3 regions of the Clostridium sp. HCP1S3_C6 genome follow, and region 1 is predicted to be linked to each of the others. Evidence: predicted binding sites of a transcription regulator. Region 1 holds the regulator's gene; each other region holds the start of a gene.
The links. The regulator HrcA, encoded in region 1, represses chaperone genes, less so after heat shock. The targets are predictions, from matches to a motif close to TGTTAGCACTCNNNNNNNNNGAGTGCTAACA.

Region 1 (5,636 bases):
CGAGCTTATGCAAAGGGAAGAGCAATAGCAGAAAAGCTTAAGGAAATAATTCCAAGACAGCTTTTTGAAATTCCAATACAAGCAGCTATTGGTTCTAAAATTATTGCAAGAGAAACAATTAAAGCAATGAGAAAAGACGTACTTGCAAAATGCTATGGTGGTGATATTTCAAGAAAGAAGAAGCTTCTAGAGAAGCAAAAAGAAGGAAAGAAGAGAATGAGACAAGTTGGATCTGTTGAAGTTCCACAAGAGGCATTTATGGCTGTTCTTAAAGTTGATTAAATAAAAAATTAGATAATTAAGTGCTTTTACGCTTTGCTTAAAGCAAATATTTAGGGCCTAGAGAGCATTGGCATAATTAAGTTAGGTGTATGACTTGAAATTGTGGCTTACTTAAAATTAAAATTTTTGCGAGGCAAGGAAAGAATAGAAGCTTAATGAAACAAATAATTGAGGCTACACTTAAAAATAATAAACATTAATAACAATTGTCGCATTAGAGGTTAAAAATCTAATGCGATATCTATTTTTAGAAGAGAAAAATTTTTTAGGAGAAAAAAATGAAAGAATTATCATTATATGTGCATATTCCTTTTTGTAAAAGTAAATGTTTATACTGTGACTTCCCATCTTTTGCAAATAGAGAAAATCTTATGAGTGATTATATTAATGCGCTAATAAAAGAAATTAATATGAAGGCAACAAAATATATTATAAGGAGTCTTTTTATAGGAGGAGGTACTCCAAGTTATTTAAGTGAAGGAGATTTAGAGAAACTTCTTAAATGTTTAGATAAGCTTAATTTTAAGGAAAATGCTGAAAAAACTATAGAATGTAATCCAGGAACCATAAGTGATAATAAACTGAAAATTATAAAAAAATACAATATTAATAGAATAAGTATTGGACTTCAATCAGTAGATAATAATATACTAAAATCTATAGGTAGAATACATACTTTTGAACAATTTAAGGAAAACTACCAAAAGATAAGGAAATACGGTTTTAATAATGTAAATATAGATGTAATGTTTGGACTCCCAAATCAAAGTGTAAAAAATTACATTAATGGCCTAAAAGAAATTATTAATTTAAAACCAGAGCATATTTCCGCGTACAGTCTTATTATAGAAGAAGGTACTCCTTTTTTTAAGGACTATGAAAATGAAAAATTGAATTTGCCTAATGAAGATCAAGAGAGAGAAATGTATCATAAGGGAAAAGAATTATTAGAATTAAATGGGTATAATCAGTATGAAATATCTAATTTTGCAAAAGATAATAAAAGGTGTTTTCATAATATACAATATTGGAAATGCAATGAATACTTAGGAGTTGGGGCATATAGCAGTTCATTTATTGATTCAAAAAGAATTAAGAATGTACAGGATATAAAAGAATATATACATTTAATAGATAATAATAAAAGTACAGAAATTATAGAAAATATTAATAATTTAAATGATAATATGGAAGAATTTATGTTTATGGGATTAAGAATGATAGAAGGCATAGAAAAGCTTGAATTTGAAAGAAGATTTAAAAAGAATATTTATAGTATATATAACTCTCAAATAAATAATAATATAAAAAAAGGATTATTATTAGATAAAGATGAAAGAATAAAATTAACACCTTTAGGAATTGAATTTTCTAATGAAGTAATGTGTGAATTTATTTTTTAAAAATGGAGTAATTTTAAGAAAAACAGAGAAAAAGAGAGTAATATTATATATATCTTAAGAAAATGAAAATATAGAAACCCATAATGCATTGACAAAAATCATCTTTGAGAATACTATAAAAGCATAGTCATTAGCACTCATGAATGACGAGTGCTAATAAAATGAGGTGATGTTTATGGCTATAGATAAGAGAAAAATAAAAATCTTAGAAGCTATAATAAATGACTATATAAATACAGGTGAACCTGTAGGTTCTAGGACTATAGCTAAAAAGTATGATTTAGGAGTAGGTCCTGCTACAATAAGAAATGAAATGTCAGATTTAGAAGAAATGGGACTTCTAGAACAGCCTCATACATCTGCAGGAAGAATTCCATCAAGTAAGGGATATAGGTTATATGTTGATAACTTAATGAAACAATCTAAATTATCAGATGATGAGGAACTTCAAATAAAGAAATATGTTATTGATTGTGCTATGCTTGAAGTTGATAAAATTGTAAAGCAAGCAAGTAGTCTTTTATCTGAATTGACTAATTTAACATGTATAGTACAAACGCCTTCTATGCGTAAGAGTTGTATTAAATCTGTTCAACTTATAAGAGTGGATGATCATAATTTAGTTTCAGTGATAATAACAAGTAGTGGAGTTATAAAAAATCATAGAATAAAGATTAACTCAATGCCAAATGAAAAAGATTTATTTATAATAAATCAAGTTCTTAACAAAAGGCTAGCTGATCTTACAATTGAAGAAATAAATTTAGAAGTAATAAACAATATGAAATCTGATTTATCTGGTTATGATGATATATTTAATGCAATAGTTCCTGCACTTTATGAAACATTAAGGTCAGAAGATACATCAGAAATATTTATGGAGGGAACTACTAACATATTTAATTATCCAGAATACAACGATATAGACAATGCAAAAGAGATACTTAATCTGCTCTACAATAAAGATTATGTATTAAAATTATTAGCACCAAATGGTGATATAAGTATAAAAATTGGAGATGAAAATTATCTTCCAGAAGCAAAGAATTGCAGTATTATTTCAGCAGAGTATTCAATGGGAAATGGTCCAATTGGTACAATTGGTTTAATAGGTCCTAGAAGAATTAACTATTCAAAGGTTATTGCAATAATGGCTCAAGTTATGAAAGAACTTAATGATACATTAAAAAATCAAAGATTATAAAAGAGGTGGGAAATTTTAATGACTAATAAAGAAAAAGATGTTAAGTTAGAAGATGAAAATTTAGAAAAAGATAATGTTTCTGAAGAAGAAAATGTTATAGAAAATGAAGATAATAACTTAAATGAAAATACAGAAAATAATGAAGAGGATGAATCAAAAGAAAATTCAGAGGATACATTTACTATGCTTAGAAAAAGTAAAGATGAAGTAAAAAAACTTACAAATGAAGTTCAAACATTAAAAGATAGACTTTTAAGACAAACAGCTGAATATGATAATTTTAGAAAAAGAACAGCAAAAGAAAAAGAAGGAATTTACACAGATGCATGTGTAGATGTACTTAAAGAAATACTTCCAGTAGCTGATAACTTAGAAAGAGCAATTTTAGCAGAAGGAAATTTTGAGGACCTTAAAAAAGGAATTGAAATGACTATAAAAGGACTTCAATCAGCTTTTGAAAAATTGGGAGTAGAAGAAATAGATGCATCAAAGGACTTTGATCCAAATCTTCATCAAGCAGTAATGCATGTAGAAGATGAAAATTTTGATAAAAACCAAGTAGCTGAAGTATTTATGAAAGGATACAAGAGAGGCGAAAAGGTAATTAGACATTCAGTTGTTAAGGTTGCAAATTAAAATATTTAATAATTAAGTAAAAAAATAAAGATTAATATATAAGATTAGGAGGAATAATCATGGGAAAAATTATAGGTATTGATTTAGGAACAACAAATTCATGTGTAGCTGTTATGGAAGGTGGAGAACCAGTTGTAATAGCAAACTCAGAAGGATCTAGAACTACTCCATCAGTTGTATCTTTCCAAGCAGATGGTGAAAGATTAGTAGGTCAAGTTGCAAAAAGACAGGCAATTACAAATCCAGACAAAACAATAATTTCAATTAAAAGAGAAATGGGAACTAGTCATAAAACTAAAATTGATGATAAAGAATATTCTCCACAAGAAATTTCAGCAATGATACTTCAAAAAATTAAATCTGATGCTGAAAGTTATTTAGGAGAAAAAGTTACTCAAGCAGTAATTACTGTACCAGCATATTTTAATGATGCTCAAAGACAAGCAACTAAAGATGCAGGTAAAATAGCAGGACTTGAAGTTTTAAGAATTATAAATGAACCAACAGCAGCTTCACTTGCATATGGTCTTGATAAAACAGAACAAAATGAAAAGATATTAGTTTATGATTTAGGTGGAGGTACATTTGATGTATCTATACTTGAACTTGGTGATGGTGTATTTGAAGTTTTAGCAACAAATGGTGATACAAGACTTGGTGGAGATGACTTTGATAATAAGATAATGGATTATATAGCTGATACATTTAAATCAGAAAATGGTATTGATTTAAGAAATGATAAAATGGCTCTTCAAAGATTAAAAGAAGCAGCTGAAAAAGCTAAAATAGAATTATCTTCTTCAACTCAAACAAATATTAACTTACCATTTATTACAGCAGATGCTACAGGTCCAAAACATATAGATATGAATCTTACTAGAGCTAAATTCAATGAATTAACTGCTGATTTAGTTCAAAGATCAATAGAACCAATGAAGAAAGCTTTAGCAGATGCTAGTCTTTCAATTAATGATGTAGACAAAGTAATATTAGTAGGTGGTTCTACAAGAATTCCAGCAGTTGTTGAAGCTGTTAAAAACTTTACTGGAAAAGAACCATCAAAGGGAGTTAATCCAGATGAATGTGTTGCAATAGGTGCAGCTATTCAAGCAGGTGTATTAACAGGAGAAGTTAAAGATGTATTATTACTTGATGTAACTCCATTAACACTTGGTATTGAAACAGCAGGTGGTATTTCAACTCCATTAATAGAAAGAAATACAACAATTCCAACAAAGAAGAGTCAAATATTCTCAACTTATGCAGATAATCAAACTTCAGTTGATATAAACGTATTACAAGGTGAAAGACAAATGGCTGCTGATAATAAGAGCCTTGGAAGATTTAATCTTTCAGGAATAGCACCAGCTCCAAGAGGAATTCCTCAAATCGAAGTAACATTTGATATAGATGCAAATGGTATTGTTAAAGTATCAGCTCTTGATAAGGGAACAGGTAAGGAAGCTAACATTACAATTACTGCTTCAACTAATCTTAGTGATGAAGAAGTTCAAAAGGCAGTAGATGAAGCTGCTAAATACGCAGATGAAGATAAGAAGAGAAAAGAAAAAATAGAAGTTCATAATAATGCTGAACAAATAATTTATCAAACTGAAAGTTCATTAAAAGAACTTGGTGATAAGGTATCTGCAGATGACAAAGCTAAGATAGAAGCTAAACTTGAAGAAGTTAAGAAGGTTAAAGATGGTGATGATACTGAAGCTATAAAGAAAGCTACAGAAGAATTAACTCAAGAATTCTATGCAGTATCTTCTAAGTTATATCAACAAGCTGGAGGACCTCAAGGTGCAGCAGGACCAGATATGGGAGCTGAGCAAGGAGCAACACAAAATGAAGGACCAAAGGATGACAATGTAGTAGATGCAGACTTTAAAGTAAATGATGATAAATAGTTGTCAAAACTAAACTTAGTAATATATAATCATAAAAGGAAGGCTTAAGTCGTCTTCCTTTTTTATGAATGAGAAAAATTACAGGCGGTGAAAATATAATGGCAAGCAAAGATTATTATAAAGATCTTGGACTTGAAAAAGGCGCTAGTGATGACCAAATAAAAAGAGCATACAGAAAGCTAGCTATGAAATATCATC
Region 2 (5,636 bases), on a different contig from region 1:
TAATTCATCAAGATTGTAAATCTTATTTATGAGTTTATTTTTAGTATTAATCATTTTTAATCATCTCCCTATTATATTTCATATCATAAATAATTTTCGTCATATAATTTTTAGAATTTATAATTTTCTTTGAAATTTTACAAATAGTACATAAAATAGGTTGCTTTATATTTGGAATTAATAGTACTTTTTTAGTGTATAATAAGAAATAATGAGGTGATAAAGTGGATTTTAAAAAGATAATTTGTAATGACAATAGTATAGTTTTAAAAAATGTAGAAAATTTCAACATAAAGCAAATTGCAGAATGTGGTCAATGTTTTAGGTGGAAAAAGATAAAGGAATTAGATTATGTAGGTGTTGCTTATGAAAGAGTTATTGAAGTTATTCAAAAAGATGATACTGTAACAATATTAAATTCAACAAAAGATGATTTTTATAATATATGGCTGGAATATTTTGATTTACATAGAGATTATACAAGTATAAAAAAGGAACTAAGTAAAGATCCTATATTAAAAGAGAGTGTAAAGTATGGATACGGTATTAGAATATTAAATCAAGAACCGTTTGAAATGCTTATTAGTTTTATTATTTCTGCAAGAAATAGTATTCCTGTTATTTCAAGGACAATTGAGAGAATCTCAAAAAAATATGGCAAAAAAATAACATATAATGGAGAAACATATTATGCATTTCCAACTATACAAGAGATTTCAGGTGCTACGGAGGATGAAATAAGAGAAACAGGAGCATCTTTTAGGAGTAAATATATAGTAGATACTATAAATAATCTATTAAATAATGAAGATGAATCATATAATCTTGATTACATTAAAGAATTAAATGATGATTTATGCCACACAGAACTTCAAAAATTTAAGGGAGTAGGTAGTAAAGTTGCTGATTGCATAATGCTTTTTTCTATGAAAAAAACATCTGCGTTTCCTGTTGATGTATGGGTAAAAAGAGCTATGATACATTTTTATGGTATAGAAGATGTATCCCTAAATAAAATAAGAATTTTTGCTAGAAATAAATTTAAAGAATTATCTGGATTTGCTCAGCAATACCTATTTTATAATGCAAGGGAAAATAGGATAAATATAGATTAACATTTTTATTTAAATATAATTATTAATTTATTAATAAAGTAAAGTATACAGTATAAAAAGTATATTGTTTGGAAGAAAAAGCTAAAAATAAATTAAAAACTCCATATATGCATTATTTTACTTTTAAAGTATGTTATAATATGTATAGATTGTTATTTTTATAACAATCTATATAATGTGTGGTGAAAAAATAATATGGAGGAAAATAATGTTTGAGTTTGAAAATCGTTTGAGTAAATTAAAACATGAAGTTTTGACAGAAGTTGCAAAATTAGCAATGAAGGATTTAGTTACAGAAGAAAATATAGAAAAGATTCCTTACGAAGTAATAAAAGGCGATGTAGCCCACTATAGATGTTGCGTATATAAGGAAAGAGCAATAGTTTTAGAAAGAGCAAAACTTGCAGCAGGATTTTTAGCAAATGGAGATAGTGAAAATAAGAATTTAATAGATATAAAAGAAAATGAACAGATAATGTATGTAATAGAATCAGCTTGTGATAAATGTCCAATAAATAAGTATTCTGTTACAGATTCTTGTAGAAATTGTGTGGCCCATAAATGTCAAGAAGCTTGTAACTTTGGTGCTATAAGCTATATTAATGGAAGAGCGTTTATAAATTATGAAATATGTAAAGAATGTGGTATGTGTAAAAAAGCTTGTCCATACAATGCTATAGCAGAAGTTATGAGACCATGTAAGGTTGTCTGTCCAACTGGAGCATTAGAAATAGATAAAGAAACTAGAAGATCTAAAATAGATGAAAGTAAATGTATTAATTGTGGTGCATGTATGGCTGCATGTCCATTCGGTGCTATTTCAGATAAGAGTTTAATTGTTCCTGTTGCAAAGGCATTATCAAATAAGGAAAAGATATATGCAACAGTTGCACCTGCAATAGCTGGTCAATTTGGAATGAAGGTAAAATATGGACAAATAAAAAATGCAATTAAAAAATTAGGCTTTGTAGATATGGTTGAAGCTGCATGTGGAGCAGATGCAGTAACTGTTCATGAAAGTAATGAATTTGTAGAAAGAATGGAAAGAGGAGATAAGTACATGACAAATTCATGTTGCCCTGGATTCCATTCATATATAGAAAAGGTATTCCCAGATCAGGTAGATAGAATATCAGGAACTGTATCACCTATGGTTGCAGCAGGAAGATATATAAAGATGAAAGACAAGGATGCTAAGGTTGTGTTTATAGGACCTTGTACAGCTAAAAAGAGTGAAGCTGCTAAGAAAAATTTAAAAGATTCAACTGATTATGTAATAACATTTGAAGAATTAGCTGCGTTATTTGAAGCTTTTGACATAAATCCGGCAGAATGTGAAGATGAAGTAGTAGATGAAGCATCAACATTTGGTAGAGGTTTTGGAGCCTTAGGTGGTCTTACTGCAGCTATACAAAACTATGTTAAGGATAAGAACATAGATATAGAATTTAAACCTGTTAAGGCATCTGGACCTGATGAAATTAAAAGAACAATGACTATGGCCAAAGTAGGAAAAATGCCAGGAAACTTTATTGAAGGTATGATGTGTGAAGGTGGTTGCATAAATGGTGCATCTAAAATAACACCTACAATGAAAGCAAAGGGAAAATTCATGAAAGAAAATATGCAGGCATCAAGAAAATCAGTTTTAGCTGATGAAAAAATTGAAGAATTTACTGGTATAAACTTAGAAAAGTAAACAAGCCTTATATATAAATTTTAGTGTTATCAATTATTTATGTAATTGGTAGCACTTTTTTTATAAAATTAATTCTTAAGATTAAGTGGGTTGGTATTTTGATTAAATATACTATTGAAGTAACAATTAATTATTTATAATAAAGAATTATTTAGAAAAAGTGAGTAATATTGCAATATTTTTAGGAAATAGCATATAATCGGCTAAATTGAGGGTATAATATATATTGTATTATTTGAATAAAATATCATGAAGATATATTATAATAATTGTATTAGCACTCTAATGGAGTGAGTGCTAACAAATGAAAAATAATAAATTAATAATATATATAAAATTTAAGGAGGGAATTTTAATGAATATTAAACCACTTGGAGAAAGAGTAGTAATTAAAAAGTTAGAGGCAGAGGAAAAAACTAAAAGCGGTATAGTTTTAACTGGAGCTGCAAAAGAAAGACCACAAGAAGCTGAAGTAGTTGCAGTAGGTCCTGGTGCAATAGTTGATGGTAAAAGAGTTGAAATGGAAGTTAAAGTTGGCGATAAAGTTTTATATTCTAAATATGCAGGAAATGAAGTTAAGGTAGCTGGAGAAGAATATACTATACTTAAACAAGAAGATATATTAGCAATAGTTGAATAATTAGGAGGTAATTATATTATGGCAAAAATGATTAAATTTAGTGAAGATGCAAGAAGAGCAATGCAAGTTGGTGTTGATAAATTAGCAGATACTGTAAAGGTAACTTTAGGTCCTAAAGGAAGAAACGTTGTTTTAGATAAGAAGTTTGGAGCTCCACTTATAACAAATGATGGTGTTTCTATAGCAAGAGAAATTGAACTTGAAGATCCATACGAAAACATGGGAGCACAACTTGTAAAAGAAGTTGCAACAAAGACAAATGATGTAGCAGGTGATGGTACTACTACAGCAACACTTTTAGCACAAGCAATTATAAGAGAAGGACTTAAAAATGTAACTGCAGGAGCTAATCCAATGCTTCTTAGAAATGGTATTAACATGGCTGTAGAAAAGGCAGTAGAAGAAATTAAAAAGATTTCTAAAAAAGTTGATGGAAAAGAAGATATAGCAAGAGTTGCATCAGTTTCAGCTGCAGATGAAAATATAGGTAAATTAATATCAGATGCTATGGAAAAAGTAGGTAACGAAGGTGTTATTACTATAGAAGAATCTAAATCAATGGGAACTGAACTTGATGTAGTTGAAGGTATGGAATTTGATAGAGGATATGTATCAGCTTACATGTCAACAGATCTTGAAAAGATGGAAGCAAATCTTGATAACCCATATATATTAATAGTTGACAAGAAGATTTCAAATATTCAAGAAATATTACCATTATTAGAACAAATAGTTCAAGGTGGCAAGAAGCTTCTAATAATAGCTGAAGATGTTGAAGGTGAAGCTCTTCAAACATTAGTAGTTAATAAATTAAGAGGAACATTTACATGTGTTGCTGTAAAAGCTCCAGGTTTTGGTGATAGAAGAAAAGAAATGCTTCAAGATATAGCTATTTTAACTGGTGGTGAAGTTATTTCAGAAGAACTTGGAAGAGAACTTAAAGATGTAACTTTAGATATGTTAGGACAGGCAGATAGTGTAAAAGTAACTAAAGAACATACTACTATAGTTAATGGTAAAGGAAACTCTGTAGAAATAAAAGAAAGAGTTAGCCAAATTAAGAATCAAATAGAAGAAACTACTTCAGAATTTGATAGAGAAAAATTACAAGAAAGACTTGCAAAACTTGCAGGTGGAGTTGCTGTTGTTAAAGTAGGAGCAGCTACAGAAACAGAACTTAAAGAAAGAAAATTAAGAATAGAAGATGCTTTAAATGCAACTAAAGCAGCAGTTGAAGAAGGTATAGTAGCAGGTGGTGGTACTGCATATGTTAATATAATAAATGAAGTAGCTAAATTAAAATCTGATGTACCTGATACTCAAGTTGGTATAAACATTATAGTAAGAGCATTAGAAGAACCAATGAGACAAATTGCATTTAATGCAGGTCTTGAAGGATCAGTAATAATAGATAAGATAAAGAATAGTGAAGCTGGAATGGGATATGATGCCCTTCACGATCAATATATAGATATGGTTAAGGGTGGAATTGTTGATCCAACTAAGGTTACAAGATCAGCACTTCAAAATGCAGCATCAGTTGCAGCTACATTCTTAACAACAGAAGCAGCAGTAGCAGAAATTCCATCAAAGGAACCTCAAATGCCAGCAGGTGCTCCAGGAATGGAAGGAATGTACTAAAATTAAATAAGAAAAATAATTATATAGGCTATGCATAAAAAGTGCATAGCCTTTTTGCTATAGCTTTTTATAAAAAAATTAGTGGACAATATTATAAAAATTGAATAAGTGGTAATAATTATAATATCCGTAAGGAAAATATAATTATTAAGGAGTAATTGATATGAAAAAAGAAATATTTCCACTAAATAATAATAAAGTCGTAAAAAGAGGATTTACATTAGTTGAACTTATAGCTGTAATGGCAATAGTAGCTATTTTATCTGCAGTATCTATTCCTAAGATAGCAGGTTATATTGAAGAGGCTAAAAAAACAAAAGCTTTAGTAGGGGCTAGGGAAGTTGTTATGGCTGCTCAAACATATAACTTCAATAAAGCAGAACAAATAAAAGAGGATGATACTTATAAGACATTTAAAAACAAAATTATTGATAGTAACTATTTAAAACTTGATAAGGATAATGATGATAATTATATTGATAATGTAGATGATACATTAACATATGGAGAACTTCAAAAAATTGTAGAAGGTAAACAAGAT
Region 3 (5,636 bases), on a different contig from region 1:
ATGTTATATTTTATAAACTATGATAAGAAGAGTAAGTTTAGAACTACGTCTTAGCGAATAAGGGATGGTGTAAGCCTTATACAAAGTCTATTCTGAAAAACATCTTTGAGTTTCTAACCGAAAGTTAATATTTTAATTAGTAGGCTTAGACGTAATTGACGCGTTAAGTTATAGGGCATTTAATAAATGCCTGTTTAAGTGGCTTTTTAGCAAATTAGGTGGTACCGCGAATATATATCATTCGTCCTTTTTATAGGATGAATGATTTTTTATTTAAGTAATAAATTTTATATCTGTAAATGGAGGTAAATTAATGGAAAAATCTATATTAGTAAAATCTATATTTAGAGAAACAGAAAAATATGTATCAAAAGAAGTAAGAATATCTGGTTGGGTAAGAACTTTAAGAGCTTCTAATGCATTTGGTTTTATTGAAGTTAATGATGGTTCTTTCTTTAAAAACATTCAAGTTGTATTTGGTAATGAACTTTCAAATTTTAAAGAAATATCAAAACTTGCTATAAGTTCATCTATAACTGTAATAGGTACTTTAGTTGAAACACCAGAAGCTAAACAACCCTTTGAAATTCAAGCAAAAGAAGTTATATTAGAAGGAAATTCAGATTCTGATTATCCTCTTCAAAAGAAAAGACATACTTTTGAATACTTAAGAACTATAGCTCATTTAAGACCTAGAAGTAATGCTTTTTCCGCTACATTTAGAGTTCGTTCAGTAGCTGCTTATGCTATACATAAGTTCTTCCAAGATCAAGGTTTTGTATATACAAATACTCCAATACTTACAGGAAGTGACTGTGAAGGTGCAGGTGAAATGTTCCAAGTAACAACTTTACCTCTTAATAATGCCCCAACTACAGAAGATGGAAATATTGATTACAAACAAGATTTCTTTGGTAAGGAAACAAATCTTACTGTATCAGGTCAATTAAATGCTGAATGTTTTGCATTAGCTTTTAGAAATGTATACACATTTGGTCCAACATTTAGAGCAGAAAATTCAAATACAGCTAGACATGCTGCTGAATTCTGGATGGTTGAACCTGAAATTGCATTTGCAGACCTTGCAGATGATATGGATCTTGCAGAAGCAATGTTAAAGTATGTTATAAAATACGTTATGAATGAATGCCCAGAAGAAATGGAATTTTTCAATAAATTTGTTGATAAGGGCTTACTTGACAGACTAAATCATGTTGTATCTTCAGATTTTGGAAGAGTTACTTATACAGAAGCTGTTGAAATATTAAAGAAAGCTAAAAAAGATTTTGACTATCCAGTTGAATGGGGTATAGACCTTCAAACTGAACACGAAAGATACTTAACTGAAGAACACTTTAAAAAGCCAGTATTTGTTACTGACTATCCAAAGGATATTAAAGCATTCTACATGAGAATAAATGATGACAATAAAACTGTTGCTGCAGCAGACTGTTTAGTTCCAGGAATAGGAGAGATTATTGGAGGAAGCCAAAGAGAAGAGAGACTTGATGTATTAAAGAAAAGAATGGCTGAACTTGGACTTAAAGAAGAGGATTATTGGTGGTATCTAGAACTTAGAAAATACGGAGAAACAAAACATGCTGGATTTGGTCTTGGTTTTGAAAGACTTATTATGTATATAACTGGTATGTCTAACATAAGAGACGTTCTTCCATTCCCAAGAACAACAGGTCAATCAGAATTTTAATAAAAAAAATTGCGAACTAGCTTAAATGCTGAGTTCGCAATTTTTTTATTTGTATATTATTCATAAATATTTTTCTTTTTAGCTTTTGCCTTTGCTTGTTTTTTCTTTAAAGGATGCTTTGGATTTTTATCTGACATATTTATCGCCTCTTTTCTTTTTTACTTATATGTCATTATCCTTCAATGGCAATATATTTCTTATTTTCTACTTCTGGTTTTGCTTCTTTCTTAGGAACAAATAATTTCAAGATACCATGTTTAAATTCACCTTTAATATCTTCTTCTTTTAAGGCATCTCCTACATAAAAGCTTCTTTCACATGCTCCTGTATAACGTTCCTTTCTAATATAATGACCACTATCCTTTTCTTTTTCGTCCTTATCTAGACCTTTTGCTGCACTGATAGTTAAATATCCATTTTCAAGACTAGCCTTAATTTCTTCTTTTGTGAATCCTGGTAGATCCATCTCTATTTCATAGCCATCTTCTTTTTCTTTAATATCAGTTTTCATAATTCTATTAGCTTTCTTTCCATATAATTTCTTTTCTACATTCTTCATATCTTTATCTTCGTAGAATGGGAAATCATTAAAGAAATCATCAAACAAATTTTCTCCAAAAATACTAGGCATTAACATAAGTCATCTCTCCTTTTCATAAACATATATTGTTTACCTTGTTTTTTTTGGAACAGGGATGTTTCAAGAACTTCACAGGATTTTCTATCCTTTTTATTGTTCCCTTCCTTTGTTCTTAACTATGTTATAACACTCTTTATTAGCACTGTCAAGTGGTGAGTGCTAATTTTTCTATTTTTTATATACTTTCACTTTTTTTTAAATCTAATATATATTTTAAGGTAGATTTAAGCAAACTGTTTAATAATATAATCATAGACAGAAACAAAAATACATTTAAATACTTACTCCCCCTAGTAAATATTTAAAAAATGTTTCTCATATTTTATTTATCCCCTAAGAAAAGATGCAGATTCTCCTCATTATCTGCATCTTTTTGTTTTGCTAAAAAATCTTAATTACATGTAAAGCTCATGGAATTCATTACCTTATTTTAAACTAAATTTAAAGTAAAAGAAATCATAATTAAATTAAACTATTACTTAAATAATATTTAGGAATAATTTTTTTCAATATATACTATTATCATAAGAAAAGACAAAAGGAATTTTTAGAAAGGAGATGTTTAATATGATTTTTGCTGTAACTGCTCTTTTAACTTTTATTGCTTTAGGTGCATATACATTATTAGCAAATTAATATATATTTATATAAAAAGTTGCAGCTAATATAAAACTTAGCTTGCAACTTTTTTATTGCTATTATAAATAACAACTATATCATTTTCTTTTATCTTACTTCTACCTCTTGGGATAATATTTTCATCGCCTCTCTTTATCATCAAAGCTAATGAATCTTTTGGTAATTGTATTTCTTGTAAAGTTTTATTTTGCCAATGATGTCCATTAGGAATAAACACCCTCATTAATGTCATATCTGATTCTTCTTGATAGTCGTTAAATGTTTTTCTAATATCAAATTTTTCATCCACCATATTCAATTTAGAAGCAACCAATGATAAAAGAGATCCTTGAATTAGAACTGACATAAATGCAACTAACAAAACTATATGATATATATTGTTTTGAATAGATGTATTACTTGCTATTATCATAATTGAAAAAACAATAGATGATGCACCTCTAAGTCCAGACCACGATACAAGCATACATTTATCATTACTACATTTAAATATTTTTAATATAACAAATACTACTGCTGGTCTTGCTATTAATGTTAAAAATATACAAATATAAACTCCTATTAAAAAAATTCCTGGTATCTCATGAGGATTTGCAAGTAATCCTAACAAGAAAAATATTAATATCTGAGATAAGCCTGTAATTCCGTCAAAAAAATGAACTAAATTTATCTTATTACCTATAGAACTGTTTCCTAGCAATATTCCTGTAATATAAACGCTTAAATATCCATTTCCATCTATCATCACAGACAAAGCAAAAGACATTAATGCTATAGCTATAACAAATATACTATCTAATTCATCATTAATTCTTTTTACCCTTTTCATTACATAAATGCTCATTATGGCAATTACTATTCCTATTAATATACCAAAGAAAATCTGCTTAAATATTAAAGGTAAAATAGAAATATTACTATCATTGTTTAAAAAACTTAATCCAATTATCACAAGCATATAAGCTATAGGATCATTACTTCCACTTTCAAGTTCTAAAATGGATGCTGTGTTATCTTTTAAGTTCAATTTTTTTGATCTAAGTATAGAAAATACAGATGCTGCATCGGTAGGACTTAATACTGCTCCTATTAAAAATGATTCTATATAGCTAAAAGATAAAACATAATGGCAAAATAAGAATACAAGAAATGCAGTACCAAAAACACCTAAAGTAGATAAAAGTATTGATTCTTTAGCAACACTTTTTGCCACTTTCCACTTAGTACAAAATCCACTATAAAACATTATAAATATAAGTGCTATTGAACAAACTTTTTCTGTAATATCATAATTATCATAATTTATCTTAAATATTCCATCTGCTCCAAATATCATACCTATTATCATAAATAATACTAATGAAGGTACTCCAAATTTATATGAAAACTTATTAGCAAGTATACAACTTAATATTACTATTGCACAAAGAAATAAATTAAACTCCAAAGTTATCACCCCATTTTTTGTATATATAGTAATTATATATTATATACCTATACTCTTAAATATTTTTGTCAAAATTTCTAATAATATTAAATAATTTTATTTATTAATATTATTTTTAAATTAATAAATAAAAATAGAACTATCTATTATTAAAAGATAATTCTACTTCGTAAAACTACAGTTTGAAAAAGTAACTTCTCTCCCAATTGCTATACCACTGTTTTCTGAATTGCTTTTGCCACATATAATATTGAGAATACATATAAATAACAATGCAGCAATAAACGCAACAATTATAGTTGATAAAAAGGTTTTTCCTGGCATCTTCCTCACCCCTCTTACAAGATTATGATAATAAAATAATGTAAAATTCATATACAAGCAATTGTAAAATCTTATTAATCTTATTGTTAAATGCTATTAAGCAAATAAAAGCAGTTTATGACAAAAATCATAAACTGCTTTTATTATTTGCTATGATGCTTCGCTTTCATCTACTACTTCTTCTCTTCCAACAATTTGTCCGTCTATAAGTTTTACAATAGATGTTCCATAAAGAGCTGATTCATATGAATGAGTTACTTGAACTAATGTTTTACCATATTGTTTATTAATCTTTTTAAATAATTGCATAATATCTGTCCCAGTTTTTGAATCTAGATTACCAATAGGTTCATCTAGGAATATTATATCAGGATCAAAAACTAAAGCCCTTGCTATAGCAACTCTCTGTTGCTGACCTCCTGAAAGTTCTCTTGGAGTCATTTTTCTTTTTTCTTTCATTCCTATAATATCAAGTATTTCTTCAAGCTTATCTTTATAATCCCTTACTTTCTTGCCATCTAATATAATAGGAAGCATTATATTATCTTCTACTGACAAATTAGGTACCAAATTATAAAATTGAAATACAAAACCTACTTTAGTTCTTCTTATTTTGCTCATTTCCTTTTGCTTTATTTTGCCTAAATCTTTATTATCAAGTATAACCTTACCTGATGTAGGCTTATCAAGACCACCTAAAAGATAAAGTAATGTAGATTTACCTCCACCAGAAGGTCCCATTATTGATATAAACTCTCCTTTTTGTATTTCTAAATTTATATCCTTTAATACATGTACTTTTTCTTTTCCCACTTGAAATGATTTATTTAAATTTTTAACACTTATTATACTCATATGCTTTTCCCCCAATTATTCAT

Region 2: a site for HrcA is predicted at 3,087-3,117, ahead of groES (co-chaperone GroES). Genes of this name have one in related genera too.
Region 3: a site for HrcA is predicted at 2,483-2,513, ahead of ACTNAO_RS01185 (Hsp20/alpha crystallin family protein). Genes of this name have one in related genera too.

The regions. Positions count from the first base shown of each region.
Region 1 covers NZ_JBQHRN010000027.1:12,308-17,943, forward strand. The annotation lists gene lepA (translation elongation factor 4) at 1-282, shown strand, start outside; gene hemW (radical SAM family heme chaperone HemW) at 561-1,685, shown strand; gene hrcA (heat-inducible transcriptional repressor HrcA) at 1,861-2,889, shown strand; gene grpE (nucleotide exchange factor GrpE) at 2,908-3,525, shown strand; gene dnaK (molecular chaperone DnaK) at 3,585-5,438, shown strand; gene dnaJ (molecular chaperone DnaJ) at 5,537-5,636, shown strand, end outside.
Region 2 covers NZ_JBQHRN010000022.1:14,222-19,857, reverse strand. The annotation lists gene ACTNAO_RS08785 (methyl-accepting chemotaxis protein) at 1-54, opposite strand, end outside; gene ACTNAO_RS08780 (DNA-3-methyladenine glycosylase family protein) at 225-1,115, shown strand; gene ACTNAO_RS08775 (4Fe-4S dicluster domain-containing protein) at 1,324-2,814, shown strand; gene groES (co-chaperone GroES) at 3,170-3,454, shown strand; gene groL (chaperonin GroEL) at 3,473-5,095, shown strand; gene ACTNAO_RS08760 (type II secretion system protein) at 5,259-5,636, shown strand, end outside.
Region 3 covers NZ_JBQHRN010000002.1:22,223-27,858, forward strand. The annotation lists T-box leader at 11-252, shown strand; gene asnS (asparagine--tRNA ligase) at 314-1,708, shown strand; gene ACTNAO_RS01185 (Hsp20/alpha crystallin family protein) at 1,881-2,345, opposite strand; gene ACTNAO_RS01190 (potassium/proton antiporter) at 3,022-4,434, opposite strand; gene ACTNAO_RS01195 (hypothetical protein) at 4,597-4,758, opposite strand; gene ACTNAO_RS01200 (ABC transporter ATP-binding protein) at 4,909-5,613, opposite strand; gene ACTNAO_RS01205 (ABC transporter permease) at 5,629-5,636, opposite strand, start outside.